DNA from 2 places in the Cellulomonas gilvus ATCC 13127 genome. Region 2 is predicted to be linked to the other one. Evidence: predicted binding sites of a transcription regulator. Region 2 holds the regulator's gene; the other holds the start of a gene.
The links. The regulator LexA, encoded in region 2, represses DNA repair genes until DNA is damaged. The targets are predictions, from matches to a motif close to TCGAACANNTGTTCGA.
Positions count from the first base shown of each region.

Region 1: CELGI_RS16015 (replicative DNA helicase) is a predicted target of LexA. The motif match lies at 3,283-3,298, and genes of this name have one in related genera.

Region 1 is NC_015671.1:3,479,415-3,495,341, reverse strand. Features, by position in the region: gene rpsF (30S ribosomal protein S6) at 1-254, shown strand, start outside; gene CELGI_RS16035 (single-stranded DNA-binding protein) at 327-845, shown strand; gene rpsR (30S ribosomal protein S18) at 919-1,155, shown strand; gene rplI (50S ribosomal protein L9) at 1,171-1,620, shown strand; gene CELGI_RS16020 (MATE family efflux transporter) at 1,681-3,039, opposite strand; gene CELGI_RS16015 (replicative DNA helicase) at 3,329-5,977, shown strand; gene CELGI_RS17210 (hypothetical protein) at 6,235-6,672, shown strand; gene CELGI_RS16005 (ABC transporter ATP-binding protein) at 6,676-7,359, shown strand; gene CELGI_RS16000 (hypothetical protein) at 7,425-9,440, shown strand; gene CELGI_RS15995 (calcium-binding protein) at 9,493-10,026, shown strand; gene CELGI_RS15990 (IS481 family transposase) at 9,979-10,986, opposite strand; gene CELGI_RS17725 (hypothetical protein) at 11,013-11,252, shown strand; gene CELGI_RS15985 (hypothetical protein) at 11,256-11,804, shown strand; gene CELGI_RS15980 (hypothetical protein) at 11,955-12,557, shown strand; gene CELGI_RS15975 (hypothetical protein) at 13,159-13,575, shown strand; gene CELGI_RS15970 (hypothetical protein) at 13,572-14,171, shown strand; gene CELGI_RS15965 (IS3 family transposase) at 14,301-14,588, shown strand; gene CELGI_RS15960 (IS3 family transposase) at 14,585-15,460, shown strand.
Region 2 is NC_015671.1:2,195,309-2,211,235, forward strand. Features, by position in the region: gene CELGI_RS10165 (HelD family protein) at 1-2,193, shown strand, start outside; gene serA (phosphoglycerate dehydrogenase) at 2,302-3,501, shown strand; gene CELGI_RS10175 (DUF5302 domain-containing protein) at 3,600-3,791, opposite strand; gene CELGI_RS10180 (S9 family peptidase) at 3,862-5,916, opposite strand; gene nrdR (transcriptional regulator NrdR) at 5,972-6,475, opposite strand; gene CELGI_RS10190 (LysM peptidoglycan-binding domain-containing protein) at 6,866-7,252, opposite strand; gene lexA (transcriptional repressor LexA) at 7,530-8,279, shown strand; gene CELGI_RS10205 (L-lactate dehydrogenase) at 8,456-9,469, opposite strand; gene CELGI_RS10210 (ATP-dependent DNA helicase) at 9,513-11,669, opposite strand; gene hflX (GTPase HflX) at 11,734-13,257, opposite strand; gene CELGI_RS10220 (class I SAM-dependent methyltransferase) at 13,377-14,039, shown strand; gene CELGI_RS10225 (MFS transporter) at 14,049-15,509, shown strand; gene CELGI_RS10230 (thioredoxin family protein) at 15,452-15,805, opposite strand; gene dapF (diaminopimelate epimerase) at 15,802-15,927, opposite strand, start outside.

The DNA.
Region 1 (15,927 bases), 1.3 Mb from region 2:
CCGAGATCGAGGAGCGCACCGTCGCCCCGTCGCTCGACAAGTACCTGTCGGTCATCAAGACCGACGGTGGCACCGTCGACAAGGTGGACATCTGGGGACGTCGTCGCCTGTCGTACGACATCAAGAAGAAGTCCGAGGGCATCTACGCGGTGGTCGACTTCACCGCGGAGCCGGCGACGGCCAAGGAGCTCGACCGCCAGCTCGGCCTCAACGAGGTCGTCCTGCGTACCAAGGTCCTGCGCAACAACGCGTGACCCGTCCGGTGCGCACCACGGTGCGCACCCTTCCGACTGATCGAGCACGGATAGATCGAGCGAGGAGCTGGCATGGCTGGTGAGACCGTCATCACGGTGATCGGGAACCTGACCGGTGACCCCGAGCTGCGCTTCACCCCGTCGGGTGCGGCCGTGGCCAACTTCACCGTCGCGTCGACCCCTCGCACGTTCGACCGCCAGAGCAACGAGTGGAAGGACGGCGACACGCTGTTCATGCGCTGCTCGATCTGGCGGGAGGCGGCCGAGTCGGTCGCCGAGTCGCTCACCAAGGGCACCCGCGTCATCGTGACCGGCCGCCTCGTCCAGCGTTCGTACGAGACCCGCGAGGGTGAGAAGCGAACCGTGGTCGAGCTGCAGGTCGACGAGGTCGGCCCCTCGCTCCGCTACGCCACGGCCAAGGTCACCCGCGCCCAGCGCTCGGGTGGCGGCGGCGGTGGTTTCGGTGGCGGCGGCGGTGGCGGCTACTCCGGCGGCGGTGGCCAGTCCTCCTCCGGCGGCGACGACCCGTGGGCCACGCCCGCGGGCGGCGGTGCCGGTGGCGGCGGCTACTCCGACGAGCCTCCGTTCTGATCGGTCGGATCTCCCCAGACATCACATCCCCGGGCATGGCAACGCCCGGGGCTCCACAGACAGGAGCACCGCGATGGCCAAGGCCGTTGTTCGTAAGCCCAAGAAGAAGCAGAACCCCCTGAAGGCAGCCAAGATCGAGGTTGTCGACTACAAGGACACCGCGCTGCTGCGCAAGTTCATCTCCGACCGCGGGAAGATCCGCGCGCGTCGCGTGACGGGTGTGTCCGTGCAGGAGCAGCGCGCGATCGCGCGTGCCGTCAAGAACGCACGCGAGATGGCCCTGCTGCCGTACTCGTCGTCGGCTCGCTGAGAAGGAGGCCTGAAGATGGCGAAGATCATCCTCACGCACGAGGTCACCGGCCTCGGCGCCCCGGGCGACGTGGTCGAGGTCAAGGACGGGTACGCCCGTAACTACCTCATCCCGCGCAGCCTCGCGGCCCCGTGGACCAAGGGTGCCGAGAAGGACATCACGGCGATCCGCCGGGCCCGCAAGGCCCGTGAGATCGCCACGCTCGACGACGCGAAGGCGATCCGCGACTCGCTGCAGTCGAAGGCCGTCGTCGTCTCGGCGAAGGCCGGCGAGGCCGGTCGCCTGTTCGGTGCGGTCACGACCGCCGAGATCGCCGAGGCGGTCAAGGCGTCGGGCGCCCCGGCGATCGACAAGCGGAAGGTCGAGATCGCACAGCCGATCAAGGCCCTCGGCGAGTACAAGGTCTCGGTCCGCCTCCACCCGGAGGTCGCCGCGACCGTGACCGTCAAGGTCGTCGCTGCCTGAGCTCACGCTCGTCCAGCCGGAAGGCCCCGCCCCTCTCGGGGGGTGGGGCCTTCTGCGTGCTCAGGCGCCCGTGACCATCCAGCGGTCGCCGCGCGCGCGGTAGCCGGTGGTCAGGGCGCGCGCCAGCATGAACACGCCGCTGAACGCGAGCGTGAGCCAGGCCAGGCCCGCGGCGCCGTCGGGCGCCCACGCGCGCACGGCGAGCGCGCACGGCGCGTACACGACGAGGGTCACCAGGCCGGCCCGTGCGAGGAAGCGGCCGTCGCCGGCGCCGATGAGCACGCCGTCGAGGACGAACACCCAGCCCGCGACGGGCATGCACAGCCCCGCCACGAGCATGCCGACGACGACGGCCCGGCGGACCTGCTCGTCGGACGTGAACAGGGGTGCGTACAGCGCGGCCGCGCCGCCGAGGAGCACCCCGATCGCCACGCCGCCCAGGACGCCCCACTGCAGTGTCCGGCGGAGCACGGCGCGCGCGCGGGGGACGTCGCCTGCGCCGAGCGCGTGACCGACGAGCGCCTGGGCCGCGATGGCGAGCGCGTCGAGCGCGAACGCCGCCAGACCCCAGACCGAGCTCACCACCTGGTGGCCCGCGAGCGTGACCGCGCCCAGACCGGTGGCCACCCACGTGGTCAGCAGGATCGCGGCGCGCAGCGTGGCCGTGCGGGCCAGCAGCGGAGCACCCTGACGCGCGCTGGCCCAGATCCCGCCCGCGGCGGGCCGCAGCGACGAGCCGGCCGTGCGCGCCCCGCGCACCACCACGGCGGCTAGCACCGCACCCATGCCCAGCTGCGTGAGGGCCGTGCCGCCCCCGGACCCGGCGATCCCCAGGTCGAGCCCGTAGACGAGCGCGACGTTGAGCACCGAGTTGACCAGCGCGCCCGCGACCGCGACACCCAGGGGCGTGCGGGTGTCCTGGAGCCCGCGCAGCGCGCCCGTCGCGGCCAGGACCAGCAGCATCCCGACGAGCCCCGGGGCGGACCAGCGGAGGTAGGTGACGGCCTGGCGCGCGATCTCGTCGTCGGCACCCAGTGCGTGCACCACGGCCGGCGCGAACGTCCAGAGCGCGACCGCGAGCAGCGCGCCCAGGCCGGCGGCGAGCCACATGCCGTCCACACCCACCTGCAGGGCCCCCGCGCGGTCACCCGCCCCCAGGCGTCGTGACACGGTTGCGGTGGTCGCGTAGGCGAGGAACACGCACAGCCCGACGACGGTGAGCAGCACGCTCGAGGCGAGCGCGAGCCCGGCCAGCGCGGGCGTCCCCAGGTGCCCGACGACGGCCGAGTCCACCAGGATGAACAGGGGTTCGGCGACCAGCGCACCCAGGGCCGGGACGGCCAGCGCGAGGATCTGCCGATCGAGGGGCGAGATCCGGTGTCCGTCAGATGAAATCGGGCTGACCTTTCTGTGATCCACAGGCCGTGCACGGTGTTGGTGCGGGTCGGACCGGCGTGGCGGGTTCGTCGTCCACGGTATCCACAGGACTGTCCACGGCCTGTGCACACCCGCGTGGGCGCGCGTCCACAGCCCGCCCACAGGCTTCTCCACAGGGCCGTTTGGAGGTGCGCCGCGATGGCCATAGCCTCGCGTGCGCGGACCTGGACGTGGGTCACCAGCCGGTCCGCACTCGTCGGGACGCCGCGTGTCGGTGGTGTCCGGTAGAACACCAGTTCGACGATCACCAACGCCGACAGTCGGGGGAGCAGTGTCGATCGACGAGCTCGAGTACGGGATGCCGCCCGAGGCCGGACGGCGCGAGTTCGACCGCACGCCTCCGCAGGACCTCGAGGCCGAGCGTTCGGTGCTCGGCGGCATGATGATCTCGAAGGACGCCATCGCGGACGTCATCGAGCAGATCCGCGGCACCGACTTCTACCGCCCGGCGCACGAGGTCATCTACGACTCGATCCTGGACCTGTACGGCAGGGGCGAGCCGGCGGACGCGATCACGGTCGCGGACGAGCTGACCAAGCGCGGTGAGATCGGCCGCATCGGCGGCGCGCCGTACCTGCACACGCTCATCGCGTCGGTGCCCACCGCGGCCAACGCGGGGTACTACGCGCGGATCGTGCGGGAGCGCTCGATCCTGCGCAAGCTCGTCGAGGCCGGCACGCGCATCGTCCAGCTCGGGTACGGGACCGAGGGCGGTGACGTCGACGAGCTGGTCAACAACGCGCAGGCCGAGGTGTACGCGGTCACCGAGCGGCGCTCGTCGGAGGACTACCTGCCGCTCGCCGAGATCATCGGCGGCACGGTCGACGAGATCGAGGCCGCGGGCCACCGTGGCGAGGGCATGATCGGCGTCCCCACCGGCTTCTCGGACCTGGACCGGCTGACCAACGGCCTGCACCCCGGCCAGATGGTGGTCCTCGCCGCGCGTCCGGCCATCGGGAAGTCGACTTTGGGAATCGATATCGTCAGGTCGGCGTCGATCAAGCACAACATGACGTCCGTGGTCTTCTCGCTCGAGATGAGCCGCAACGAGATCACCATGCGTCTGCTCTCCGCCGAGGCGCGCGTCCACCTCCAGAAGCTGCGCACCGGTCAGATGGGGGAGGACGACTGGGCCAAGATCGCCCAGACGATGGGCAAGATCTCCGGCGCCCCGCTGTTCATCGACGACTCGCCCAACATGTCGCTCATGGAGATCCGCGCCAAGTGCCGGCGGCTCAAGCAGCGGCACGACCTCAAGCTGGTGGTCATCGACTACCTGCAGCTCATGACCAGCGGCAAGCGCGTCGAGTCGCGTCAGCAGGAGGTCTCCGAGTTCTCCCGTGCGCTCAAGCTGCTCGCCAAGGAGCTCGAGGTCCCGGTCATCGCCATCTCGCAGCTGAACCGTGGGCCGGAGCAGCGCACGGACAAGAAGCCGCAGATGAGCGACCTGCGCGAGTCGGGCTGCCTCACCGAGGACACCCGCATCCTGCGGGCGGACACCGGTGCGGAGACGACGCTCGGTGAGCTGTACGCGCTGCGCGCGACGGACGTGCCGGTGTGGGCGCTCGACGAGCGGCTGCAGTACGTCCGCCGCCACCTGACGCACGTGTTCCCCACGGGCACCCGCCCCACGTTCCGGCTCCGCCTGGCCTCCGGCAAGGAGGTCACCGCGACGTCGAACCACCCGTTCCTCACGTACGAGGGCTGGACGCCGCTCGCCGAGCTGCAGGTCGGCTCCCGCCTCGGTGTCCCGCGGCACGTGCCGGGCCCCGAGATGTCGGTCGAGTGGGACGACCGCAAGGTCGTGATGCTCGCGCACCTGCTCGGTGACGGCTCGTTCGTCCGCCGTCAGCCGGTGCGCTACGCCTCGGTGGACGAGGCGAACCTGTCGGCCGTGGCGCAGGCGGCCGACGCCTTCGGCATCACGCCGGTCCGCGACGAGTACGCGTCCGCGCGCGTCACCACGCTGCGTCTGCCCGCGCCGTACCGGCTCACGCACGGCAAGCGGAACCCGATCGCCGCGTGGCTCGACGACTTCGGCCTGTTCGGGGCGCGCAGCCATGAGAAGTTCGTGCCAGCGACCGTGTTCCACCTCCCGAAGCGCCAGATCGCGCTGTTCATCCGGCATCTGTGGGCCACCGACGGCTCCGTGACGGTCACCAAGGGTGGCCAGGGCGGCCGGATCTCCTACGCCTCCACGTCCCGCGAGCTCATCGACGGCCTCTCGCGGCTGCTCCTGCGCTTCGGCATCTCCACGCGCATCCGAACCGTGCGCAAGTCGGGCTACCGCGACGGCTACACGCTCGACATCTCCGGCGTCGACGACCAGCGCCGCTTCCTGCAGGAGATCGGCGTCCACGGCGCTCGCGGCGACCAGGCACAGCGGCTGCTCGAGATCGTCAGGGCGAAGAGCGGCAACCCGAATGTGGACACCGTGCCGCGCCAGGTCTGGGAGGACGTCCGCCAGATCCTGGTCGAGCGCGGCATGACGCACCGCGAGCTCGCTGCCGCGATGGGCACGCAGCTCGGCGGGTCCTCCATGGGGAAGCCCGCGCCCTCCCGGCAGCGCCTCGGGCGGATCGCCGAGCTCCTGCAGGACGACGACCTCGAGATCATGGCCGTCAACGACCTGCTGTGGGACACCGTCGTGGCGATCGAGCCCGTCGGCGAGCGGCAGGTCTTCGACGCGACCGTCGTCGGCACCCACAACTTCATCGCCAACGGCATCGCCGTCCACAACAGCATCGAGCAGGACGCCGACATGGTGATCCTGCTCCACCGCGAGGACGCGTACGAGAAGGAGTCGCCCCGCGCCGGGGAGGCCGACCTGATCGTCGCCAAGCACCGAAACGGCCCGACCGACACCATCACCGTGGCCTTCCAGGGCCACTTCAGCCGCTTCGTCGACATGCAGGCCTGACGTCGCTGGCGTGCCAGCCACGGCGTCGAGATGCAACATCCTTTGAGAATCGGTCTCCGATACTCTTATCTGTACTGGGCCTCGAATTCATCGGGCGGACCAGGCATTGACAACACCTCAGCCCCGCTGAAACCATTGCGCCCGCGCGATCGTCAGCAGGGCGACCCGGGGCAGGCATAGCCGACCTTCCGAGGTCCGCCGATCGATGACGGCGATAGCGCCTTACGTGCGAGTCGGCTGAACAGGGGGGAAAGTCATTGCGTGCTCTCAAGCGGAGATTCGTCATCGGCGCTGCCGTCACCACTCTCGTCGTCGTTGCTGCGACGGCGGCCGAGGCGGCCACCTGGCGGACGACGTCGGCACTCTCGACCAGCGGGGCGAAGACGTCGACCATCTACTATCGCTTTCAGCCGTGGCCGTGCACGTCGGACTGCGTCGGAGGTCAGAACTCGGGCATGGTCGTGAGCACGAGCCTGTACGACACGTCCGACGACGGCTACTCCGTCAAGCTCCAGGGAAAGATCGACGGCTACGGCTACACGCTGCTGGGAACGGCCAAGTCGACGAACTCACCGGTTTCGGTCAACAAAGTCGTCTACAAGTACGACCCTGCGCAGTCGGGCAAGGTCGAACTCTGCCGTGACAAGGGGATCCTGCCCGACAACTGCGTCACCACTCCGACGCTCTACCGATAGCCGGTGCGGGGACGGGTTGAGTTGATACGTCTCGAGAACGCGTGCTTCGGGTACGGTTCGGAGCCCGTTCTGAAGAACGTCAGCATCTCCGTTGCGCGCGGGAGCTCTCTCGCGCTCCTCGGGCCCAGCGGTTCCGGGAAATCGACGATTCTCGCCGGAATGGCGGGCATGCTCGCAAGTTCGCATGGCCAGGTGCTGTTCGATGGAAAGAACCTCGGAAGGCTCCGTCCTGCGGAGCTGGCGGAGCATCGCCTCCGCGATTTCGGCTTTGTGTTCCAGCGCAGCGGTCTGCTCGAGGAGTTGTCGCTCGTGGAGAACGTAGCGCTGCCGGCACGACTGGCCGGGGCGCGGAGCGCAGACGCGCTCGGGCGGGCCGAGGCGCTCTTGGACGACCTGGGAATCGAGCGGGACGTGCGGTCGCGGCGCCCAGCTGAGGTCTCGGGTGGGCAGGAGCAGCGTGCTGCGGTCGCTCGGGCGCTGATCAACGCTCCCAAGGTGATCTTCGCGGACGAGCCGACCGGCGCGCTTGACGAGGAGAACTCCCAGGTCGTCGGGAAGCTCCTTGTCGACGCGGCGGCCCGCAACGGTGCGACGCTCGTCATGGCGACGCACAACGCCGACCTGGTTCGAGGCTTCGACTCGATCATGTTCGTGCATCGCGCCGCGGTGACGTCGGAGCGGCCGTGAGGGTCGGAACCTCCGCCATGCTCGGCATGAGGCTGCGCGGGACGGCCGGCCGACGTGAGCGTTGGATGGTCGCCGCGGTGGTGCTCATCTGCACCGTCGCGATCGGCATCGGGTGTGCGGTCATGTCAGCTCTGGGTCAGGCACAGGCCCGTAATGATCGAATGGTTCCCGGCGTGACCTTCGACGCGACGGGAACCGCCTGGGGCATCAGCTGGAGCGCGTACAGCGGGCGCTCGGTGCGGTCGTTGGTCGTGGGGAGCGACCTGGCGACCGCGCACGGAGACCCGGTCACGCTCGGTGACGGCGAGAGCCTCGTCTCCAGGTCACTCCAGCGGGCGATCACCAAAGACCCGAGCCTGGCTGGGCGGGTGCCGGGCGTGATCGTCGGGGTCCTGCCGGACTCCGCGCTCGTGGTTCCCACAGGCTTGGAAGCCATCACGGTCGATGCGTCCGCGTCGCTTCCGTACATGGGTAAAGGCTGGGGCCGGCCGGGGACGGACCGTCCGGACTCGATCTCGGACGGCGCGACACTCGTGACGGTGGCGCTGCTCGCTCTGCTTCCGGCAGTCGGAGGCCTCGTGGGTGCGGGCCTCACCCTGGCCAGGCGAGTCGCCTCGCAGGTGGCGCGCCTGTCCCTCGTCGGTGCGCCTGCATCGGTGATACGCGGCGTCGTTGCCGGCAGCATTGCTCGTGCGGCCGGCCCGCCAGCGGTTCTCGGTGCGTCAGGAGCGGGCCTCGCAGTCGCCTGGGGTGGACCGGCGGGGGTCTGGGGAGTCGCATTCTTCGGCCCGGCCACTGCCGCGACGATCGCGACTACGGTAGGCATCGCCACGCTCGTCGTGGCGGCACTGCTGGGCGGAGCCCTGGTGGCCACGCGTCCGGACCCGCGGCCGTCGGCCCTGTCGATACGTCAGCCGGACCGACGCAGCCCGCGGATGCTCGCCGTGGGGGTCGTGGGCCTCGTGCTGCTCGTCTGTGTCCAGGTGTCCAGGACGATCGCCTCCGCGAACAGTGGATGGATCACCTTCTGGCAGCTCGCGCTGGTGGTCGGCGCCGTGATGCTCCTGCTCGGAGCCCCCGCTCTGTCCGCCCGCGTACTCGTCGGGCTGTCCGCGCGCGTGCCCTCGCACGCCGAGCCGAAGGTGCTGCTGCCGGTTCGTCGGCTCGCCCACCGCCCCACGAACGTGATGGTCAGGGTGGCGGCCACCTCGGTCCTGCTGACCGTCGTCGCCGTGGCCGGCGCGGTTGCGGCAATTCTCGCCCAGGGCGCGCCGCCCTCGTCCGGGGCGGTGTGGGCATCGTCCTCGTTCCATGTCGACGCCGAAGACGCGGGTGAGCTGGGCCGAGTCGCGGGCAAGGACGGCGTCCTCGCGCTGCAGAATGATGGACGACGCCAGGTGATCGGTACCTGCGCGGCGCTGAGCGCCGTGTACGGCGCGATCGTCACGGCAGACGGCGTGCCGTGCGAGGACGGACGGAGTTACCGCACCGAGGAGATCGGCGTGGTGGACGGCGATGGGCCGACCGTGCCCATCGCGATTGACGAGCCCGCCGACGCCGTCGTCACCGAGGATCCGGCAACGGCCCACGTCGCACGCGGGACGTGGAACGTCTACATGTTCAGCGTGGTGGTGGATCTGGATAGCTGGGAGTCCGAAGTCCTCCGGTTCGCGCCGGTCACCGACTTCACGTTCCCAGGGGGTGACAGCCGCCTCATCGTCGTGCTACCCGCTCTGCGTCATCTGGTCGCGACGCTGGTCGTTCTCGGTCTGGCGTCGGCCACCGGGAGCCTGCTGCTGTTCGGGGATGGAGACAGTCGCGAGCTCCGGGCATTGGGTGCGTCGCTGCGGAGCCGCCGGGCAATCGGCGTCTCTGCCGCCGTCTTCGGTTCCGCAGTCGCTTCCACGATCGGTGCTGTCGTAGCCCTTACCGTCGCAGCGACGTACCTCTCCCTGAACCCGGAACCCGTGAGCGACGTAGGGACCGCGTGGATCGTGATCGCCGTCGCCATCGGCGTCACGGCGTTGGCGGGTGCCGGCGCAGCCATCGGTTTCACGCGCAGCGCCGAACGGGCGGTTTGACCTCGGCGCATCTCAGATCGTGCCCTGGTCGGTCGAACGACGGCCGTGGTTGGTGGAGAGTCGTGAGCGGTTTGCCGTCATCGTCGGTACCGCGGCCGCCGAGCAGATTGACGGTGGACCGGGCAACGACGTGATCTGCGGTGGTGGCGGCAACGACGTCCTGATCGGGTCGAACGGTGCGGACACGCTCGGTGGCGGCGACGGCGACGACCGGCTCGAGGGCGGCGACGGGGACGACACGCTCGACGGAGGGGCGGGAGCGGACGTGATCCTCGCCGCCAATGGGAACGACACGATCACCGGCGGTGCCGGGAACGACACCATCGAGGGTGGCGACGGCAACGACACGGTCGATGCGGGTGACGGCGACGACACCGTGACGACGGCCAACGGGAGCGACACGATCCTGGGTGGTGCGGGCAACGACTCCATCGTGAGCGGCGAGGGCGACGACGTCGTCGACGCCGGTTCGGGCGACGACCGCGTCCTGGCCGGCGGCGGCCACGACAAGGTGCACGGCGGAACGGGGGACGACCGGCTAGATGTTCCGGCTCATGAGGTTGGTGACGCCTGCGTGGAGGCGTGAGGCCGGGGGCTGGTTGCCGGCGGCGGTGTGGCAGCGATGGTAGTTGTAGTGGACGTTCCAGATCTTGATCGCTGCGGCCCGCTCGGCCTCGGAGGTCCAGATGCGGGCGTAGAGGAGTTCCTCGGCCAGGATCCGGTTGTATCTCTCGACCTTGCCGTTGTGCCGGGGAGTGTGCGGACGGATCCGCTGGTGACGCGAGGCGAACGCGGTCACCGTCCGGGTGAACGCCTTGGCGGTGTAGTTCGCGCCGTTGTCGGTGACCACCCGGACCAGCCGGTTGATGCCGTGGGCGGCGAAGAACGCCCGTGCCCGGCAGAAGAACCCGATCGTGGTCGCTGCCTTCTCGTCGGGCAGGTGCTCGGTGTAGGCCAGTCGGGAGAAGCCGTCGACGGCGGAGTGCAGGTAGACGTAGCCGGCGCGGGCGCCCTTGGTCTTGGCCCGCTGGGCGGCCTTGTCCGCCGCTGAGCCGCGCCCGTGAGCGCGCCAGCCGCCGCCATCGGGGATGCGCCCGACCTTCTTGACGTCCAGATGGACCATGTGACCGGGGTAGCGGGCGGTGATGCGGCCCGCGGTGCGGTTCATCGACCCGTCGGGGTCGATGTCGCGGCGCCGGCTGATGCCCAGGCGGACCAGCCACCGCCCGACGGTCGCGACCGAGACCTGGTGCCCGCGGCGGACCAGCTCGAGGTGGATCGCCCGGGCCGACCACTTGTGCTCCCGGCGCCACGTCTCGATCAACGCGACCAGGTCGGGCTCGAGCTGGGTCGGGGACGCGTGAGGGACACTCGCCCGGTCGGCCAGCCCGACCTCGCCCAACTCGTCGAACCGGGCCTTCCACTTCGACAGGCACTGCCGAGAGATGCCCGCCTCGGCAGCGACGTGAGCGATCGGTCGGTGGGCGCAGCGGCGCACGAGCCGCAGCCGCCCTTCGGGGGTGAACGGGGCGTTAGCGTGGCTCATCGAGGGGTAGGTCCTTCGCGCAGCAGTTGGTTGGTCGCACTTCCATCCTGCCGCCGGGGCCTACCCCTCCCTCACACCCCCAGCCGCGTCACCAACCTCATGAGCCACAACAGCTAGAGGGAGGGGAGGGCAACGACCAGTTCTGGGGTGAGGACGGCGTGGACGTGCTGATCGGCAACGGTGGCGACGACGTACTGGACGGCGGTGCCGCCCCGGACGTGTTCGACGGTGGCACCGGGAGGAACACCATCCGAGACCTACCCTGAGCCGTGAGCGCCGCATCCCGACCGCGTCCGGTCGTCACCGTCCTCGTCGCCCTCCTGATGGCGGGCATCGGGGCGGTACTCGGCGCCGCGTTCCACTGGTTCGTCGTCGAGCCCAGCGACGGCGAACTGCTGGACGCGGCGCAGCGGATCGAGCTGACCGGGTACACGAGCTCGACGGGTCCCGGGCTCGGCGGGTCGTTCGCGCCGACGCTGACCCGCGCCTCGGTGCACTGGGACGCCACGTCCGAGGCGCCGCTCGACGCCGGCCGAGTGGCGGACGAGCTCGCCGCAGCGGGGTGGACCGTCACGGGCACCGAGGAGGTCAACGCGACCGTGACGGTCCGGGCCGTCGACGGTCGGACGGCCACGAGCGTGCATCTCGCGCCCGACCGTGACGGGGGGACCAGGGCCAGCATCGGGGTCAGTCGGCACTCGGTCGCACCGTCGTTGGGCGTCTGCGTCCTCGTCGGGGCACTGGTCGGCGCCGTGGGTGGCGTGCTGCTTGGGTGGTCCGGCCTGCGTCGGCGCGACGTCGTCGAGACGACGTCCTGACGAGAGACCCAGTACTGACAGGTCCTCCTTGGCGCGCGCGGCCGGGCCCACCGTCGAACCGGGACGACCACTCGGCGGTAGACAGACTCCGACGATGCGAGGCATGAACGCGCGAAGCCAACAGCACGGCAGCGAGGTGGCTACTTCCTGATGGGCTTCCGCGGCCGCGACGGTGGCATTCGCCCCGACGGCATGGCCGTTGCGATCGGCGACGCTCTGACCGGCCGCCTCGACCGCGGCGACCTGCGCCACGAGCCGATCCTGGGCCCGACGACCCTCGGTGACGAGGTGACTTTCACCTGGGACGAGCTCCTCGCGCTCCCCACGGACTCGAAGGCGCTGCGCGCGGTGCTCGAGGCGGAGGTGCGGGAGCACGCGGGCGTGACGGACTACCGCGTGTACCGCGCGGCGTCGGAGCTTCTCACCGAGACTCCGGCCCCGCCACAGCTGCGACGTGCGCTGTGGGAGGTCTTGTCGGCCTTGCCGGAGATGACTCTCGGCGACCCGACGACCGACGCACTCGGACGGCCTGGTGCGCTTGTCATCGCCGACTTCTCGGAGGCCCGGTACGGCGCCCGGCAGTATGTCGTTGACCAGGAGACCGGCGTCATCCTCGAGGTGCGCTGGATGAACCCGGACAACACTGCGGTGGCCGGCCGTATGACGCTCGTCGAGCAGGGCCCCCGTGACACGGCGCCGGCCGCCGACCCGCCGCTGTGCGGTTCTGAATCGGTCCCACCTGCGGGCTGCTGAGGGACGTACGTCAAAGCCGAGCCTCCGGCCTTCTCAGACCAGGGGCACTCGGTCCCTCGATCGCCCGGAAGCGTCGGCGGTGCTCCGCCGTTGAACCGCCGGGCGTCGTGGTTGTCGGCGTCGCGTGCGAGTCCCCGCTGCCGCAGCGCACCGACGGCCGCCGGTACACCTCGCCTGCGCGGCTGCCGGGGCGGCGGTCAGTTGGCCTTGCATCTCGGCCGGTGAGCGGTCTTGGGGAATGGTGCGCGATCCTGAGAAGGCTGATCAGGGCCCGTGGTGGACGGGGAACTCGAGAGGGCGCCGTGACGGGTCCCGCCAACCGTTGGCCCGAGCGCGTGGCCTCGCCGAGCGCCGTGTTGCCGAGATTCCAGGCGTGCATTGCCGGGCAGCTCGCCGCCGCTCTCGAGTCGACCAGGCGCGCGTCGCAGCGTTGCGCGGCAGGTGCGCAGCCGTGGCCACACGCCCGGACAGGTGCACCGCCCCACCTGGCTGGGCGTTCGTCCGGAAAGGGGGGCCGCGGAGTACCGTGCCCGCTACGGCTCGCGAACAGCGGGCGGCTACCAGGGGGTAGCAGGGGTGCGGGTCTCCGCTGGCTTAAGGCGTGTCGATGCTGGGCGTGTTCTCTCGGTTTGTGCCGTCTGTCGTCTCGCTTGTCGCGGGTGCGCCCGTGCTGTCGGGGGTCATCTCATCCGCTTCGGCTACGGGTGGCAGCGGGGTCATGGATGACCCGATGAGTGCCGCGGATCGCGCGTCGTCGTGCGGGATCGATGTCGAGATCGCCTCTGAGCGGACGCCGTGGAGCACCGTCTTCGCGACGCCGGACGGCTTCACTCGGGTGGAGACGTCCACGGCGGCGGAGGCGTACACCCAGCAACTGAGGTACAGCGTCGCGTACGCCCAGCAGAACGGGCTCCGCTTCGACCTGCATGTGCGAGGTGGGGTCAATCCCACGACGTTCTCGGGGCCGCTGGCGGCAGCCGTCCGGAGCGACGACATCGCACTGAGGGCGATCCCGTGACCCGCCGGGATCGGCGGTCGGCGATCAGCGCCACCGAGCTGATGGCGCAGCTCCAGAACGATCCGGAGTACCAGCGCAAGATGCGGACAGCCGAGGAGGAGCGGCAGGTGAAGGTGCGCGAGCTCGCTCGCGCTGAGCAGCCGATCGTCGCTGACCTGCGTCATGCCGGGGTGCAGGTTGACTCGGTGTGGGATCTGGTGAACACCTCAGAGCCCTACCCGGCGGCACTGCCGGTGCTGATCGGGCACATGGAGCGCGGAGGCTATCCGGACCGTGTCATGGAGAGCCTGGGGCGGGCACTGGCTGTGAAGCCGTCGGTCGCCTTCTGGGACCGGCTCAGGGCGCTCTACCTGGCGCCGAGGGGTGCGGGTGAGCAGGAAGGCGCCGCTGTGGCGTTGGCCGCCAGCGCCACAGCGCACCACCTGGATGAGCTTGTCGGGTTCTTGTCGCTAGAGGAGCGCGGGCAGTCGCGCATCTATTTCGTCCGCCCGATCCTTGCCGTTGGTGGGGGCCGGGGACGACAGCTGGTGATGTCATTGCGGTCCGACCCGGTGTTCGGGAAGGAAGCTAGGGCGTTGCTGTCGCGCCGGACGTAGTGGTGCATCGCAGATGAGGCGGGTCTGCTGCACGGATAGGTGACACCTGACCTGTGGTGCCTGGGGAGCCTGACCCGTTTCCGTGGACACCTTCGCTGAGGTGATGATCGCCTCGGAGAGGAGTCCTGGATGCCTGCAGCCAAGCCGCCGGAGTTCCGCCGGCGAGCCGTTGAGTTGGCCCGTTCGGGTCAGCAGCCGGTCGCGAGTATCGCGGCCGATCTGGGGATCAGCGAGTCGTGTCTGCGTCGGTGGATGGCTCAGGACGACGTCGATGCCGGCCGCCGCGAGGGGTTGACCAGCGAGGAGCGCAAGGAGCTGGTCGAGTCGCGCCGGCGGATCCGGGTGCTGGAGATGGAGAACGAGATCCTCAAGCGCGCCAGCGCGTACTTCGCCCGGGAGAACGTCCTCCCAAAATGATGTTCCGGCTGGTCCGAGACCTCGCCGCGGCCGGTGTGCCGGTCGCGGTGGCCTGCCGGGTCCTGGGCGTCTCACGTTCGGGGTTCCACGCCTGGTCGACGCGGCCGCCCTCGGCGCGGTCCGTGGCCGACGCGCAGCTGTCGGCGACGATCGTGGCGGTGCACGAGATGTCGCGCCGCTCCTACGGCGCCCCGCGCGTTCATGCCGAGCTGCGCCTGGGGCTCGGAATCCGTTGCGGTCGCAAACGGGTGGCGCGGCTGATGCGCGCCGCGGGCATCGGTGGGATCTGCCACCAGCGCAAACGCGGCCGCCACCGACCCGCGCCCGCGCCGCACGAGGACCTGGTGCGTCGCAGGTTCGTCGCCGAGGAGCCGAACCGGTTGTGGTGCACCGACATCACGGAGCACCCCACGAGCGAGGGCCGCGTGTACTGCGCCGCGGTGCTGGACGTGTTCTCCCGGCAGGTCGTGGGGTGGTCCATCGCGGACCACATTCGCGCCGAACTCGTCGTCGACGCCCTGCAGATGGCGACCTGGCGACGCCGACCCGAGCCCGGCGCGATCGTCCACGCGGACAGGGGCCCGCAGTACACGTCCTGGGTCTTCGGGCACCGGCTGCGCGAGGCCGGGCTGCTCGGCTCGATGGGCCGGGTCGCCTCGAGCGTGGACAACACGATGATCGAGAGCTTCTGGTCGACCATGCAGCGCGAGCTGCTCGACCAGCAGCACTGGACCTCGAAAGCCGAACTCGCGACCGCGATCTTCGAGTGGATCGAGGCCTGGTACAACCCCCGACGCCGGCACACCAGCCTCGGGAACCTATCCCCGACCGAGTTCGAGAACCTTCACACCGCCGCGACCGCGGCGGCATGATCAACCAACCACAGGTGCCCGCGAAAGCGGGTCAGGCTCCTCGGGCGCTTCTGCCGAGACTGGTTTGAAGACTCCAACGGTGAGTCCATCCTCGTCAACACGATGGAGTCCTACGCGGCGGGCGCTGCTGACTCAATGATCGGAACCGCCGACCTCGCCTTGCCCGGCACTCTGCCCCGCTTCGGCAACCCCGACCACGACAGCATCTACCGCTACTCAGACGACATCGGAGCCTTGGTCGGGCCGCAGATCCTAATCGGAGGTGAGATAGGCGGCGCAGCGAAGGGCGTTGCTTATGCGGGCGAGGTCGCGGAGGCAGGGCTCAGCGCGGCGTCTAGAAGCGCCCTCGCCGCTGTAACAGGAGGAGCGGGCGCTGCTGGCGTTGCCGAAAACACCGCTGCTGCGGGGGCCACAGCTGCCGAGAGGGCCCTCGCCAGCCTGCCGAGGGCCGCGCGCGAGTCGCCGAA
Region 2 (15,927 bases):
CAGGTCGACGTCGTCTACGGCCGCCTGGACGAGCTGCGCGCGCAGACGCGCGGACGGCTCGCGGACGTGCGCCGGCAGGGGCCGTCGGGCTCGCCGCAGAACCGCAGCGAGCGCGACGCGTTCGCGACGCTCTACGAGGACCGGCTCGCGCAGCTCGAGGCGGTCGAGGAGCGCCTGGTGTTCGGCCGGCTCGACCTCGACGACGACTCCCGCCGGTACGTGGGGCGCATCGGGCTCACCGACGCCGAGCAGACCCCGCTGCTCACCGACTGGCGCGCACCCGCGGCGCAGGCGTTCTACCGCGCCACCGCGGCCCACCCGGACGGCGTGCGCCGGCGCCGCCACGTGGTCACGCGGGGCCGCACCGTCACGGGCGTCGAGGACGAGGTCCTGGACCTGGACCTCCTGGACGGCGACGACGACGCGCTCGCCGGGCTCTCGGGCGAGGGCGCGCTGCTCGCCGGGCTGCGGGCCGGGCGCACGGGCCGCATGGGTGACATCGTCGCGACGATCCAGGCGGAGCAGGACACGATCATCCGGTCGTCGCTCACGGGTGCGCTCGTCGTGCAGGGCGGTCCGGGCACGGGCAAGACCGCGGTCGCGCTGCACCGCGCCGCGTACCTCCTGTACGCGCACCGTCGCGTGCTCGAGCGCTCGGGCGTCCTGCTCGTCGGACCCTCGCGCACGTTCCTGCGGTACATCGACCAGGTGCTCCCCTCGCTCGGCGAGACGGGCGTGGTCACCACGACGATCTCCGAGCTCGTGCCGGGCGTGCTCGCGGACGGCACCGAGCCCGACGCGGTCGCACGGCTCAAGGGCCGGGCCGCGATGGCGCAGGTGGTCGCGCGCGCCGTGCGGGCGCGCCAGCGCGTCCCCGCCGAGCCGGTCACGGTGCGCATCGACGGACGCACCGTCGTGGTCCGGCCGAACGACGTCGCGCAGGCGATCGCGCGCGCGCGGCGTCTGCACCGCCCGCACAACCTGGCGCGCGTCGCGTTCGTGCGGGACATGCTGGGCCGGCTCGCCGCGCAGTACGTCGCCCAGCTCGCGTTCGAGGTCCCGCCCGACGAGCGTGCGGAGATCGTCGAGGAGCTCCGCACCACGCGGGAGATCCGAGTCGCGCTCAACCTCGCCTGGATGCCGCTGACCCCCGAGAAGCTGCTGAGCGACCTGTGGAGCAAGCCGTGGCGGCTCGAGCAGGCGGCCCCGCACCTGTCCGCGCGTGAGCGCGCGCTGCTCGCCCGGCCCGCCGACGCACCGTGGACCCCCGCCGACGTGCCGCTGCTCGACGAGGCCGCCGAGCTGCTCGGCGAGGACGACCAGGCCAGTCGTGCGCAGGCCCGCGCAGCGGCCGACGCGCGCCAGAAGGAGGTCGCCTACGCACGGCAGGTGCTCGAGCAGACCGGGGGCGGCGCGTTCGTCTCGGCCGAGCTGCTCGCGGACCGGTTCTCCTCGGGCGGCCCAGCCCTGACCACGGCCGAGCGGGCGGCGGCCGACCGCAGCTGGACGTACGGGCACGTCGTCGTCGACGAGGCGCAGGAGCTGTCCGCGATGGCCTGGCGCGTCCTGCTGCGCCGGGTGCCGACCCGGAGCCTGACGATCGTCGGCGACGTCGCGCAGACCACGTCGAGCGCGGGTGCCCGCAGCTGGGCGGCCATGCTCGACCCGCTGCTGCCGGGCCAGTGGCGGCAGGCGGACCTCACCGTCAACTACAGGACGCCCGCGCAGGTCGCGGACGCCGCGGTACGCGTCGCCGACGCGGCCCGTCTGCCGCGCTCACCGCTCACGTCGGCGCGCGACGTGCCCGGGTCGCTCGTCGTGACGCGCACCGACGCGCACGCGCTCACGGACGCCGCCGTGGACGCCGCGCGCGCCGCGCTGGCCACGGTGCTCGACGAGACGGGCGCCGGGCGGGTCGCGGTCATCGCCTCAGGTGCGCGGCGCGACGACCTGCGCACCGCCGCCGCGGCCGGCGGGCTCCCCGTGGCGGGTGGGACGGGTGCGCCGGACCTGGACGCGCCCGTCGTCGTGCTCACGCCGCTCGAGGCCAAGGGGCTCGAGTTCGACGTCGTGGTGCTCGTCGAGCCGGCGGAGGTGCTCGCGGGATCGGCCGGCGACCTGTACGTGGCGATGACCCGACCCACGCGGGCGCTGCACGTGCTGCACGCGCGGGAGCTGCCCGCGGGCCTGTGACCGGGCCGCTTCCTGACCTGCGCGCACGTCGTGCAGGTGCGTGGTGCCACCGTGTCCGTTGGGCGGACACCGACCCGCCCAGCACCCGGACAGGCGCACGATAGGCCCGTGCCCAAGGCCCTGTTGCTCGAGAACCTCCACCCGCAGGCCCGCGCGATCCTCGAGACCGCGGGCTTCGACGTCGTCACCCGTACCGGTGCACTCGACGAGTCCGAGCTCGTCGACGCGCTCGACGGGGTCCACCTGCTCGGCATCCGGTCCAAGACCCACGTGACCGCCGACGTCCTGGCGCACGCCCCCGACCTCGTCGCGATCGGCGCGTACTGCATCGGCACCAACCAGATCGACCTGCGCGCCGCGGCCTCGCTGGGCGTCGCGGCGTTCAACGCGCCGTTCTCCAACACGCGCTCCGTGGTCGAGATCGCGATCGCCGACATCATCGCGCTGACCCGCCGCCTGACCGTCTTCGACAAGGAGATGCACGCGGGCACGTGGAACAAGTCCGCGACGGGCGCGCACGAGGTGCGCGGGCGCACGCTCGGGATCATCGGCTACGGCAACATCGGCACGCAGCTGTCGGTCCTCGCCGAGAACCTCGGCATGTCGGTCGTGTTCTACGACGCGGCCGAGAAGCTCGCGCTCGGCAACGCGCGCCGCGCCGCGACGCTCGAGGAGCTGCTCGCGGTCTCCGACGTCGTGACGCTGCACGTCGACGGGCGGCCCGGAAACGCCGGCTTCTTCGGGGCGCCCCAGATCGCCGCCATGAAGCCCGGGTCGATCCTGCTCAACCTGTCGCGCGGGTTCGTCGTCGACCCGGCCGCGGTGCGTGACGCGATCGTCTCCGGCCACCTGTCGGGTGCGGCGATCGACGTGTTCCCCGTGGAGCCCAAGCGCAAGGGCGACCCGTTCGAGTCCGAGCTGTGCGGGCTGCCGAACGTCATCCTCACGCCCCACACGGGCGGCTCGACCGAGGAGGCGCAGGAGTCGATCGGCCAGTTCGTCTCGAACAAGGTGCGCGACTACCTGTCGACCGGCTCGACGACGCTGTCCGTCAACCTGCCCAACGTCGCGCTCGACCAGCCGCCGGGCGTGCACCGCCTCGCGTTCCTGCACCGCAACGTCCCGGGGGTCCTGGCCGACGTCAACGCCACGCTCGCCGAGCACGGCGTGAACATCGAGGGTCAGCTGCTCGCGACGCGCGGCGAGCTCGGGTACGTGGTCACCGACGCGGGCTCGCCCGTGTCCGACGACGTGGTCGAGGCGCTGCGCGCGCAGCCCGAGGCCGTGCGCCTGCGCCTGCTGTCCTGACCGCCGGCACCGCCGACGACGACGAGGCCCGCGCCCGGATCACCCGGGGGCGGGCCTCGTCGTCGGTCCCGGGCGGTGACCCGGTCAGAGCGCGTCGGTCACGACGCGCCGGACTTGCGCTGGAAGCGCCGCTGCGCGGGGCCGGAGGTCTCCGAGCCGTGCACGGCGCCCGTGTTCGTGGAGCCGTCGGCCACGCGGTGACCGCCGGCCTTCTTGCGCTCGAGCGCCTCGCGGAACTTCGCCTTCTGGTCCTCGATCGAATCGCCTGCCTGGCGCTGGTCGTCCGTCATCGGCCGTCCTTCCCTCCGCGTTGGTCGTCCCAGCCTGTCCGAGACCGGCGCCGCGCGCCAACTCGATTCGTCACGCGTCGGCCGTGACCCGCGCGGCTCCGACCGGCAGGTGACGCGCCCACCACCGCAGCACGTGCTCGAACCGCGCGACGCGGTGCGACGGCAGCCCGGACCGGGACAGCTCGTGCCCCTCGCCCGGGAACAGGAGCAGCTCGGCCGGCACGCCGCGCAGCCGCAGCTCGGTGAACCAGCGCTGCCCCTGCTCGACAGGGCACCGCCAGTCCTGCTCCGAGTGGATGACGAGCGTCGGTGTGCGGACCGCGCCCACATGGGCCATGGGCGACTGCGCGGCGACCAGCTCGGGTTCGACCGCCGGGTCCCCCACGTTCTCCTGCCCGAAGAACCAGCCGATGTCGCTCGACCCGACGAAGCTGACCGGGTCGAGGAAGCCACGCTCCACGATCGCCGCCGTGAACCGCTCGGTCCGCGTGGTCAGCCACGCCGTCAGGTAGCCGCCGTAGGACCCGCCCATCACGCCCGTGCGCGTCGCGTCCAGGCGCTCGTCCGCGAGCACGTGGTCGAGCAGCGCGAGCACGTCGTCCGCGTCGACCGTGCCGAACGCGTGCCGGATCGCCCGTCCGTGCGCACGTCCCCGGCCCGCCGAGCCGCGCGGGTTGCCGTGCACCACCGCGTACCCGGCCGCCGCGAGCACCTGCACCTCGTCGAACAGGGCGTGCGTGTACTGCGCGAACGGCCCGCCGTGGATCATCAGGATCGTGGGGTGCGGACCCGCACCGAAGCGTTCCGGGTCCGGCGTCGTGAGCCATCCCTCGACGCGGTAGCCGTCGGGTGCCAGGGCCGTGACCGGCTGCGGCCTGCGCAGGCGCCCGGTCGCCCGCAGCCGCGCCGACAGGTCCGTGAGAGCGCGCGCGCCGCCGTCCGTCACGACGACCAGGTCGCCCGCGCTGTCGGGCGTCGCCCGGACCGCGACGGTCCGCCCCGCCGCGTGCGTGGCCGACGTGACGACGTCGGTGCCGCCGAGCAGCTCGGCCACCGTCGCGTCGGGCTCGACCCGGACCAGGTGCACGGCACCCTCCCGCAGCGGCGCGACGAGCACGCCGCCATCCGCGGCGACGAGCACACCGGGGTCGAGGTCCACCCTCTCCGGGTCGGTCAGCCGGACGGGCGCGCCGACGGGCGTGCCGTCCGCGGCGACCTCGAGCACGAACAGCCCGGTGAGCGCCGCGACGCAGTCCCGCCCGGACGCGCCCATGTCGGCGGCGAGCAGCCACACGCGCGCGCCGTCCGGGTCCGGGAGCACCGCCCCGACCGCGAGCGTCGAACCGGCGTCCGCGTCCGTGACGGGCCGCACGGCGCCGAGCACGGGCGCGGCCTGGTCCTCGGCCGCGACGTCCGGTGCGGGCGACGGCGGGACCGGGAGGACCACGGCGTCGCGCCGCAGGTCCACCTCGCGCGCGCCGTGCCGGGCGGCGACCACCGTCACCCCCGAACCGTCCGGCAGCCACCGGGGGCCGTTCACGTCGAGCCCCGCGGGCGAGATGCGGACGGGCTCGGGGGCGTCCTGGGGCACCCCCGCCCCCGGCGACGCGAGCGGTGGCAGGTCCACCACGAACACCGCACGCTCGCGGTCGCGCACGTAGCCGAGCCCGTCGGCCCGGTAGCGCAGCTCGGTCACCAGGCGCGGCGGCTCAGCACCCGGCTTGCCCCCGCGCTCGTACCGGCCGGGCTCGGGCACGCGGGCCACGTAGGCGACACGGCGCGAGTCGGGCGAGACCACGGGCTGCTGCGCGCCCAGCGGCGCGTCGGTCAGCGCGACGGGCTCACCGCCCGCCGCCTCGACCACGTGCACCTGACCCGGACCGTCGGCCGTGCGACGGATGAACACCACCCATCTGCCGTCCGCCGACACCTGCGGTGCGGAGTCGGCGAAGCCACGGGTGAGCACGCGCGGTGCGCCGCCGTTCAGCGGGACGAGCCACAGCCCGCCCGTGACGGCGTCCGCCGCCGCATCCGGCCCGTGCACGGCGATCACCGCCGCCGATCCGTCGGGCAGCAGCGCGGGCGCCCCCGGGGCGCACCACAGGTACAGGTCGTCAGGGAGCATGACGCGACGCTATCGCGCAGCCCTGACCGCGACGGACGCGCGCCGCCGGTCCCGATCAGTCGTCGACGTGGGTGGCGGCGGCGGGCTCGTCGCCCCGCGCCGCGGCACGCTCGGCGCGCTCGGCGCGCAGCACCGTGATCGCGGCCTCGAAGTCCTCGAGCGAGTCGAACGCCTGGTAGACGCTCGCGAACCGCAGGTACGCGACCTCGTCGAGCTCACGCAGCGGCCCCAGGATCGCCAGCCCGATCTCGTAGGCGTCGATCTCCGCCGAGCCCGACGAGCGCAGCGTCTCCTCGACCTTCTGCGCGAGCAGCGCCAGGTCGTCCTCGCTGACCGGGCGCCCCTGGCACGCCTTGCGCACGCCGCCCGTGATCTTGTCGCGGCTGAACGGCTCGGTCGCCCCCGAGCGCTTGACCACCGAGAGGCTCGTGGTCTCGACCGTGGTGAACCGTCGGTTGCAGGACGGGCACTGCCGGCGGCGCCGGATCGAGGCGCCGTCGTCCGACGTGCGCGAGTCGACGACGCGCGAGTCCGGATGACGGCAGAACGGGCAGTGCACCTGGGCCTCCGGTGATCGGGCGAGACCTGGCGGCCTCCGAGCGGGGCGCGGGCCGGGCTCCGCCCCGTCACGCGCCCCCGCGACGCTAGGCCACACGCCCGCGGCATCGCAAGGCGGCCACCGCCGGACGGCTGAGGGGCGGCCACCCGCAGGTGACCGCCCCTCCGGGACGCCCCGTCCCGGGCCGCGGGCCGACTCGCCTCGGCTGCGCGGTGTGCTGCGGGTCCGCGCGGGACCGGGTCCCGCCGATGGCGGCGCCGAGCGCCACCCCGCCCCTCGCCTCTGAGCCCCCCAGCTCTCGAAGTGAGGTGTGCCTAACCTAACGGACCGCTTGCGCGTGCACAAGGCCAGGTACGCCCCGGCGCGGACGCGCGCCGGGGGGCGTCCCCGTCAGCCCCGCGGCACCACCAGCTCCTGCCCCGCCGTCAGGTGCGCGCCCGACAGCCCGTTGACCCGGACGAGCTCGCGCACCTGGTCCTGCACGGACTCGCCCGCACCCCGCGACGACTCGGCGATCGACCACATGGTCTCGCCCGGTTGCACGACGTGCCGGTCGATCCGCACGTCGCCGTCGCCCGCCGCGACCGCCGCCCGCGCACCCAGGGCGACCGCGAACGCGACGAGCACGAGCGCCAGCCCCACGAGGACGGCACGCCCGCGACGCGTCAGGTGCAGCGCGGGCTGCGAGGAGGTGCGCCGCGCACGAGCCGGCCGCACGAGGACGGGCATGGCAGCACCGCCGCCGCGCACTGCTCCACCGATCACCATCGCGCTCATGCCGACTCCTCTCCGCGGCGTCCGTGTCCGAACACCCGTTCGTCATACACCTGTTCGTCGTACGTCTGTACGATGTCTACCAGAGCCGTCCGACACGCGTCCACAGATGTCGAACAGATGTTTGAGATCCCTGTCCGCGCTGCGTAGGCTCACCGACGAGGAACAGCGCACCATCGACCACCGACACGCCCCGGTCCCGGCCACCGGAACCACCGGGCGCGGGCGGTGGGCCGTCGCAGGGGACGGCGCGGTGGGCGCTCGGACAGGAGGGCTGGACGTGACGGACGCAGTGGGAGCCACGCAGGACGAGCGAGCGACGGTGCACGAGCTGCCGGAGACCCCGGCGGGCCCCGACGGCCTGACCGCGCGCCAGCGCCTGGTGCTCGAGACCATCCGCGCGTCGGTCGAGTCCCGCGGCTATCCGCCGAGCATGCGGGAGATCGGCGAGGCCGTCGGGCTGACCAGCCCGTCGAGCGTCAAGCACCAGCTCACCGCGCTCGAGCGCAAGGGCTACCTGCGCCGTGACCCCAAGCGGCCGCGCGCGATCGAGGTCGTGCACCCGGACGACTCGCGCAGCGTCGCGGGATGGGCCACGGCGGGGGCGGACACGCAGGTGGACCTCGTCGGCGGCGCGGGTGCCGAGCGCGTACCCGCACCCTCCTACGTGCCCGTCGTCGGGCGCATCGCCGCTGGCGGGCCGATCCTCGCGGAGCAGGTCGTCGAGGACGTGTTCCCGCTCCCCCGACAGCTCGTGGGCGACGGCGACCTGTTCCTGCTCAAGGTCAGCGGTGACTCGATGGTGGACGCGGCGATCTGCGACGGCGACTGGGTCGTCGTCCGGCGCCAGCCGGTCGCCGAGAACGGCGAGATCGTCGCCGCGATGATCGACGGCGAGGCCACGGTCAAGACGCTGCGGCGCGCCGAGGGTCACGTCTGGCTGATGCCGCACAACACCGCCTACGCACCGATCCCGGGCGACGACGCGACGATCCTCGGCCGGGTCGTCAGCGTGCTGCGCAGCCTCTGAGCCATGCCCGGCCGCCGCCCCGACCCGCCGCGCGACCTCGCGCGCCGGCTCGCGGAGCGGCTCGGCCGGCCGGCGGGCGCGCGTCGTGACGACGAGCCGCCCACCCAGGACGCCCGGGCGGACACGGCACCGGCCGCCTCAGAGGAGGATCCCCGAGGCGGCCGGTCCGGCGGACGTCAGTAGCCGAAGCGCTTGGCGACCTCACGCACCGCGGTGGCCGACGCGCGCATGCCCGAGAGCTCGTCGACCGACATCGGGATCGGCAGCTGCTCGAGCACCCCGGCCGAGCCGACGATGCTGGGCACCGAGAGGCACACGTCGCTGATCCCGTGGTAGTCGGTCAGCAGCGAGGACACCGGCAGCACGCGCCGCTCGTCCTTGATGATCGCCTCGATGATGCGCGACCCGGCGAGCGCCACCGCGTAGTTCGTGGCGCCCTTGCCCTCGATGATCCGGTACGCCGACTCGACCACCTCGCGCGCGATCTGGTCCCGGACGGCTCCCGTCAGCGACGCGCCCTCGCCCACGCCCTGCCACTCGAGCAGCGGGATGGAGCCGATCGACGCCGAGCTCCACAGCGGCAGCTCCGTGTCGCCGTGCTCGCCCGCGATGTACGCGTGCACGTTCTGCACGGCCACGCCGGTGTGCCGCGCCAGGAGGTAGCGCAGGCGGGACGAGTCGAGCACCGTGCCCGAGCCGAACAGCTGCTGGGGCGGCAGGCCCGAGATCTTCAGGGCGGCGTACGTCACCACGTCGACCGGGTTCGTCACCATGACGTACACCGCGTGCGGCGCGACCTCGACGATCGAGGGCAGCACCTTGGAGACGAGGTTGATGGTCGCCTCGGCCAGGTCCGTGCGGGTCTGCCCGGGCTTCTGCTTGGCACCCGCGGTGAACATCACGACGTCCGCGTCCGCGCACACCGCGATGTCGTCGGAGCCGACGACCTCGGCCATCGACATGAACTGGATGCCGTGGCCCAGGTCGAGCGCCTCGGCCTCGACCTTGGCCTTGTTGATGTCGAACAGCGCCACGTGCCGCGCGGCGCCGCGCATGAGCGCCGCGTACGCCATGGTCGAGCCGACGGCGCCCGCGCCCACGATCGCGAGCTTCGACGTACGCCGCTGGGCGGGTCCGGCGTGCGCCGGCACCTCTCCGCTGGCGGCGGGTGCGATGTCCTGGTCAGGCATGATGCCTCCTTCTGGGCCGACGGTCCGGTCGAAGGCTATCGGCTCACGCGTCACGCAGCCGTGACAGCGCGGCGATCACCACGTCCCGGTCGTCGGTCCGCCAGAACGGCGGCATCGAGCGCGCCAGGTACTCGCCGTACCGCGCGGTGGCCAGCCGTGGGTCGAGCACCGCGACCACGCCGCGGTCCTGCGGCCCACGGATCAGGCGTCCCGCGCCCTGTGCCAGCAGGAGCGCGGCGTGCGTCGCCGAGACCGCCATGAACCCGTTGCCGCCCGCACGGGCCACGACGTCCGCACGCGCCGACCGGACCGGGTCGTCGGGACGCGGGAACGGGATCCGGTCGATGAGCACCAGACGGCAGGAGCGACCCGGGACGTCGACGCCCTGCCAGAGCGCGAGCGTCCCGAACAGGCATGTCGGCTCGTCGGCGGCGAACCGCGCCACGAGCGTCGGGAGCTGGTCGTCGCCCTGCAGCAGCACGGGCACGTCGAGCCGCTCGCGCATCGCCTCGGCCGCCGCGGTGGCCGCGCGTCGCGACGAGAACAGCCCGAGCGTGGCACCGCCCGACGCGCGCACGAGCGCCTCGATCTCGTCGAGCTGCGCATCGGTCGCGGGTTCGCGACCGGGTGGCGGCAGGCGGCGCGCGACGTAGCAGATGCCCTGGCGCGGGTAGTCGAACGGGCTGCCGACGTCGAGCCCGGTCCAGCGCAGGGGCCCCTGGGGCGCCGCGGGGGCCGGGTCCGCCCCGGGGACGGTCGTCGGGCCCACGGGCTCGGCGTCGGGCCGCAGCTCGAGACCCACGGACCGGGCGGTGGGTTCGAACGTGCCCCCGAGCGCGAGCGTCGCCGAGGTCAGCACACCCGTGCGACCCGCGAGCAGCTGCGTGCGGATCAGTCCGTTGACCGCGAGCGGAGCGGCGTGCAGGCGCGTCGTGATCGCGCCGGACCGGTCCTCACCGCGCGCGCACCACAGCACGGTCCGCGCGGCGTCCTCGGGTTCCGCGGTCATCCGCTCGGCGGTCTCGAACAGCGTCAGCACCGCGGACTGCGCCATCTTGCGGCCGCCCTCGGCCGCGCCGGGCGCGGTGCCTCCCCCGCCCGCCTCGGGGCGCAGGAGCGAGAGCAGCGTGCGCGCGGCGTCACGCACGGTCGCGACCGCGTCGAACACCGCGGGCGGCAGACCGTCGGGGAACCGGCCCTCGGGCAGCGCGACGAGCACGCCCGCGAGCGCCTCACCCGCGGCCTCGAGGTCCGTCGGCGGCACACCGCCGTGCCGGCGCGCGACCCGGGCGGCGTGCTGGACCACGGGGAGCGAGATCTCCGCGGTCGCCTGCGCCGTGACGCGGTCGGCGAGCTCGTGCGCCTCGTCGACCACCAGGACCTGGTGCTCCGGCAGCACGTGCGGCGACCCCGACGCCGCGATGCCGAGCATCGCGTGGTTCGTCACCACCACGTCCGCTTCGCGGGCCAGGGCCCGCGCACGTTCGGGGAAGCACTCCTCGAGGCGCGGGCAGTGCGAGCCCATGCACTCGAGCGACGTCACCGACACCTGGCGCCACGCACGGTCCGTGACGCCCGGGACCAGGTCGTCGCGGTCGCCCGTCTCGGTGGTCGCCGCCCACTCGCGCAGGCGCACCACCTGGGCACCCAGCGCCTCGCGTCCCTCGCCCGCCGCGGCGCTCGTCGCGGGGTGCTCGGCCGCGCCGCCGCGCTCCGGCAGGTCGAACAGCGCGCCCTGGTCGTCCTCCGGGTAGCCGCCCTCGAGCTTGTGCAGGCACGTGTAGTTGTGCCAGCCCTTGAGCAGCGCGATCCGGGGCCGTCGCGGCAGGTGCGGCTCGAGCGCATCGGCGACCAGCGGGAGGTCGCGTGTCAGCACCTGGCGCTGCAGCGCGAGCGTCGCGGTCGAGACGACGACGCGCTCGTCGGCGTGCACGGCGTGCCGGACGGCCGGCACCAGGTAGCCGAGCGACTTCCCGGTGCCCGTGCCGGCCTGGACCAGCAGGTGCTCGCCGGTCGCGAGCGAGGCCGCCACCGCGCGCGCCATGAGGTGCTGACCCTCGCGGCGTCCGCCGCCCAGCACGCCCACCGCGACGTCCAGCAGCTCGTCGACCTGACGGTCGCGCTCCTGGTCCCTGCCGCGCTCGTCCGTCTCGGACGCCGCGCGGGCCGTCTCGTCGGACGACTCGGGGGCGGCGGGCATCGGGCAAGCCTAGTGCCGCCCGGCGCGCGCCGACCGCACGCGCACCCGGGTGGTGGGCGAGGTGTCAGGCGCGCCGGGCCGCCGACGTCTCGAGCTCGGCCGCGAGCGTCTCGTCGACGCGCGCGCGCAGGTGCGTGCCGTCGGGCGTGTGCTCCTCGAGCTCGATGTCGCCGTGCTCGTGCACGCGGCTGACGAGGTCGCCGCGTCCGTACGGCACGACGAGGTCGACCGCGACACCCGGGCGCGGGAGCTGGTCGGCGATGAGGTCCTGCAGCTCCTCGATGCCTTCGCCGCTGTGCGCGGAGACGACGATCGAGTGCAGCTCACGCGAGCGCAGGCGCGCGATCGCCTCGGGGGTCGCCAGGTCCGCCTTGTTGAGCACGATGATCTCGGGCACGTCCATGGCCCCCGGGATGTCCGCGAAGACGTGCCGGACCGCGGCGATCTGACCCTCGGGGTCGGGGTGCGACGCGTCGACGACGTGCAGGATGAGGTCCGCGTCCGCGACCTCCTCGAGCGTCGAGCGGAACGCCTCGACCAGCTGGTGCGGCAGTGCTCGCACGAAGCCGACGGTGTCCGCGAGCGTGTAGACCCGCCCGTCGACCGTCTCCGCGCGACGCACGGTGGGGTCGAGCGTGGCGAACAGCGCGTTCTCGACGAGCACGCCCGCGTGCGTCAGGCGGTTCAGCAGCGAGGACTTGCCCGCGTTGGTGTACCCCGCGATGGCGACCGACGGGATCGCGTTCCGCTTGCGCGACGCACGCTTGGTCAGGCGCGCGGGCTCCATCGCGGCGATCTCCCGGCGCAGCTTGGCCATGCGGTTGCGGATGCGCCGGCGGTCGAGCTCGATCTTGGTCTCACCCGGGCCACGCGAGCCCATGCCCGCACCCGCGCCGCCGACCTGACCACCCGCCTGCCGCGACATCGACTCGCCCCAGCCACGCAGGCGCGGCAGGAGGTACTCGAGCTGCGCGAGCTCGACCTGCGCCTTGCCCTCACGCGACTTGGCGTGCTGCGCGAAGATGTCCAGGATCAGCGCGGTGCGGTCGACCACCTTGACGCGCACGACGTCCTCGAGCGCGCGGCGCTGCGACGGCGCGAGCTCGCCGTCGACGACCACCGTGTCGGCGCCGACCGCGGCCACGACCGTGGCGAGCTCGGCGGCCTTGCCCGAGCCGAGGTAGGTGCTCGGGTCCGGCTTGGCGCGACGCTGCAGGACGCCCTCGAGCACGCGCGAACCCGCGGTCTCGGCGAGCGCGGCGAGCTCGCGCAGCGACACCTCGGCGTCCTGCACGGTGCCCTGGCCCCACACGCCCACCAGGACCACGTTCTCGAGCCGCAGCTCGCGGTACTCGACCTCGGTGACGTCCTGCAGCTCGGTGGACAGGCCCGCGACGCGGCGCAGCGACGTGCGCTCCTCGAGGTCGAGCTGCTGCCCGTCGTACGACGAGTGCACGGTGCCGCCGGCCTGCAGCGCGGTCCCCGCCCGTGCGAGCACCCGCGCCACCACGTCGTCGGCCACCTGCTGCGGCGAGCGGGGCTCGTCCGGGGTGCGGCTGGGGGTGGTGGTGTGGTGCGTCTCGCTCACGCGGCTCCTCGCGTCGTTCGTGCGGCGCGCGGGAGCACGCCTGCTTCCAGGGTCGCACGCGCACGGGAGGCGGTCGAGGCGTTTCGCTGCGGGCCGACGCCGCTGGGTAGGGTCGGCGCGTGGCTGGGGACGGGACGACGCACGACGAGGGCGAGCACTACTTCACGGCACGACCCGCCTCGCCCGACGAGCGCCGCACGCTCGTGGTGCACCTGGCCGGGCGCGACGTCGAGGTCGAGACGGCGGGCGGTGTGTTCTCCCCCGACCACGTCGACCACGCGACGCGGATCCTGCTCGACCACGTGCCCGAGCCGCCGACCGCGGGAGACCTGCTGGACCTGGGCTGCGGGTGGGGACCGATCACGCTCGACCTCGCGCTGCGCTCGCCCGACGCGCGCGTGTGGGCCGTCGACGTCAACGAGCGCGCGCTCGACCTGGTCCGGCGCAACGCCGAGCGCGCCGGGGCCACGCACGTGCGGGCGGTCGCGCCCGACGACGTCCCGGCGGACGTGCGGTTCACGGCGATCTGGTCCAACCCGCCCATCCGGGTGGGCAAGCCGGCGCTGCACGCGCTGCTCGCGCACTGGCTGCCGCGTCTGGTCCCGGGCGGGGCGGCGCACCTCGTCGTCGGCAAGAACCTGGGCGCGGACTCGCTGCAGCGGTGGCTGGCCGACGAGCTCGCGGGACGCGCGGACGTCGAACGGGTCGCGACCGCCAAGGGCTTCCGGGTGCTGCGCGTGACGGCACGCACGCCGGCGGACGGTGTCGGCGCCCCCGGCTAGTGTGCTGCGGTGCCTCCCGCCGTCGCCGCCGTCCTGACCGGCGAGGAGGCCGCCGCCGCGTGGCGCCGGCTGCGCGCGACGACGTGGGCGCTGTGCGCGCTCGTGTTCCTGGCCGCGTTCGAGAGCCTCGCGGTGACCACGGTCATGCCCACGGTGTCCGAGGCGCTCGACGGCGCCTCGCTGTACGCGCTCGCATTCGCCGCGCCGCTCGCGACCGGCGTGGTCGGGATGGTGGTCGCGGGCGCCTGGGCGGACCGGGCCGGGCCCGCGCGGCCGCTCGCGGCCGCGGCCGGCCTGTTCGTCGCCGGGCTCGTCGTCGCGGGCACCGCGGTCTCCATGGAGCAGCTCGCCGCCGGGCGCCTGCTCCAGGGCCTCGGCGGCGGCTCGTTGACCGTGGTGGCGTACGTCGTCGTCGCGCGGCTGTACCCGGGGTCGCTCCACCCGCGGGTGTTCGCCGGCTTCTCGGCGGCGTGGGTGGTGCCGTCGCTCGTCGGTCCGCCCGTCGCGGGGTTCGTCGCCGAGCACCTGCACTGGCGGTGGGTGTTCCTGGCGGTCGCGGTGCTGGTGCCCGCGGTCGCGGCGGTCGCGCTGCACCGCGTCCGGACCCTGGGTGCGCCCGACGCGCCCGCCCAGGAGGAGGACGCCGTACGGCGCGTCGAGCCGCCGGCGACCGGGCGGCGGATCGCATGGGCGTCACTCGCGGCCGTCGCGGTCCTCGCGCTCGGGCTCGGCGCCGAGGTCGAGGGACGCGCGGCGTTCGTCGTGGCGGCGCTGGGCGTCACGTGCGCGCTCGTGGCGCTGCGTCCCCTGGTCCCGCACGGCACGCTGCACGCGGCGCGCGGCCTGCCCGCGGTCGTGGCCACGCGCGCGCTGCTCGCCGGTGGGTTCTTCGCCGCCGAGGTCTACCTGCCCTACCTCCTGACGCGGCGCTACGGCATCGCCGCGTCGCTCGCGGGCGTCACGCTGACCGCCGCCGCCATCGCGTGGGCCGGCGCGTCGTGGCTGCAGGGGCGGCTGGGCGACCGCCTGCCCCACACGCGCGCGATCCGCATCGGCACCGCGACCGTCGCGCTCGCGATCGCGGCGACCGCTGCGGGGGCCGCGACGCATGCCCCCGTCGTCGTGCTCGTGGTCGCGTGGGCGACGGCGGGGTTCGGGATGGGTCTGACGTACGCGCGTCAGACGGTGCTGGTGCTGCGCTACTCCGCGGCGGGTGCCGAGGGCGCCAACAGCTCGGCGCTGTCGGTCGCCGACTCGCTCGGCGCGGCCCTCGCGCTGTCCGTGACGGGGGTGCTGTTCGGCGCGGCGGCCGACCGCGGCGGCGACGTCCCGTACGCGGTGTGCCTCACGCTCACCGCGGTCCTCGCGCTCGCGGCGGCGCTCGTCGCACCCCGCGTCGCACCGCGTGCCGGCTACGGGCCGGGTGCCGTCGCGGACCCGAGCACGTCCGCGAGCACCGCACGCACCTGAGCCAGCCGGGGCACGCCGGTCATCCGGTGCCGCACCGCACCACGTGCGTCGAGCACCAGCACCGTGGGCGTCGACAGCACGCGCAGGCGCTCGCCCAGCGCCAGGTGGTCGGCGACGTCGAGCACGACGACCCGCACCCCGGGCTGGGTCGAGGCCGCGTGCTCGAGCACGAGGCGCGCGGCCCGGCACGGCTGGCAGAACGCGCTCGCGATCTCGACGAGCGTCGCGCCCTCGCCCAGATCGGCACCCAGCTCCCGGGCGGTGAGCCGCTCCACGGGCGCCACGGTCTCGCTCACGCCGTGAGGAGCGCAGCCACGTCGACGTCCAGCTCGGCCACGAGCACGGCGGGCCCCGCGAGCTCGGCGTGGTCGGCACCGAGGGCACGGACGCGCACGGTGCCGCCGGGGACCTCGACGAA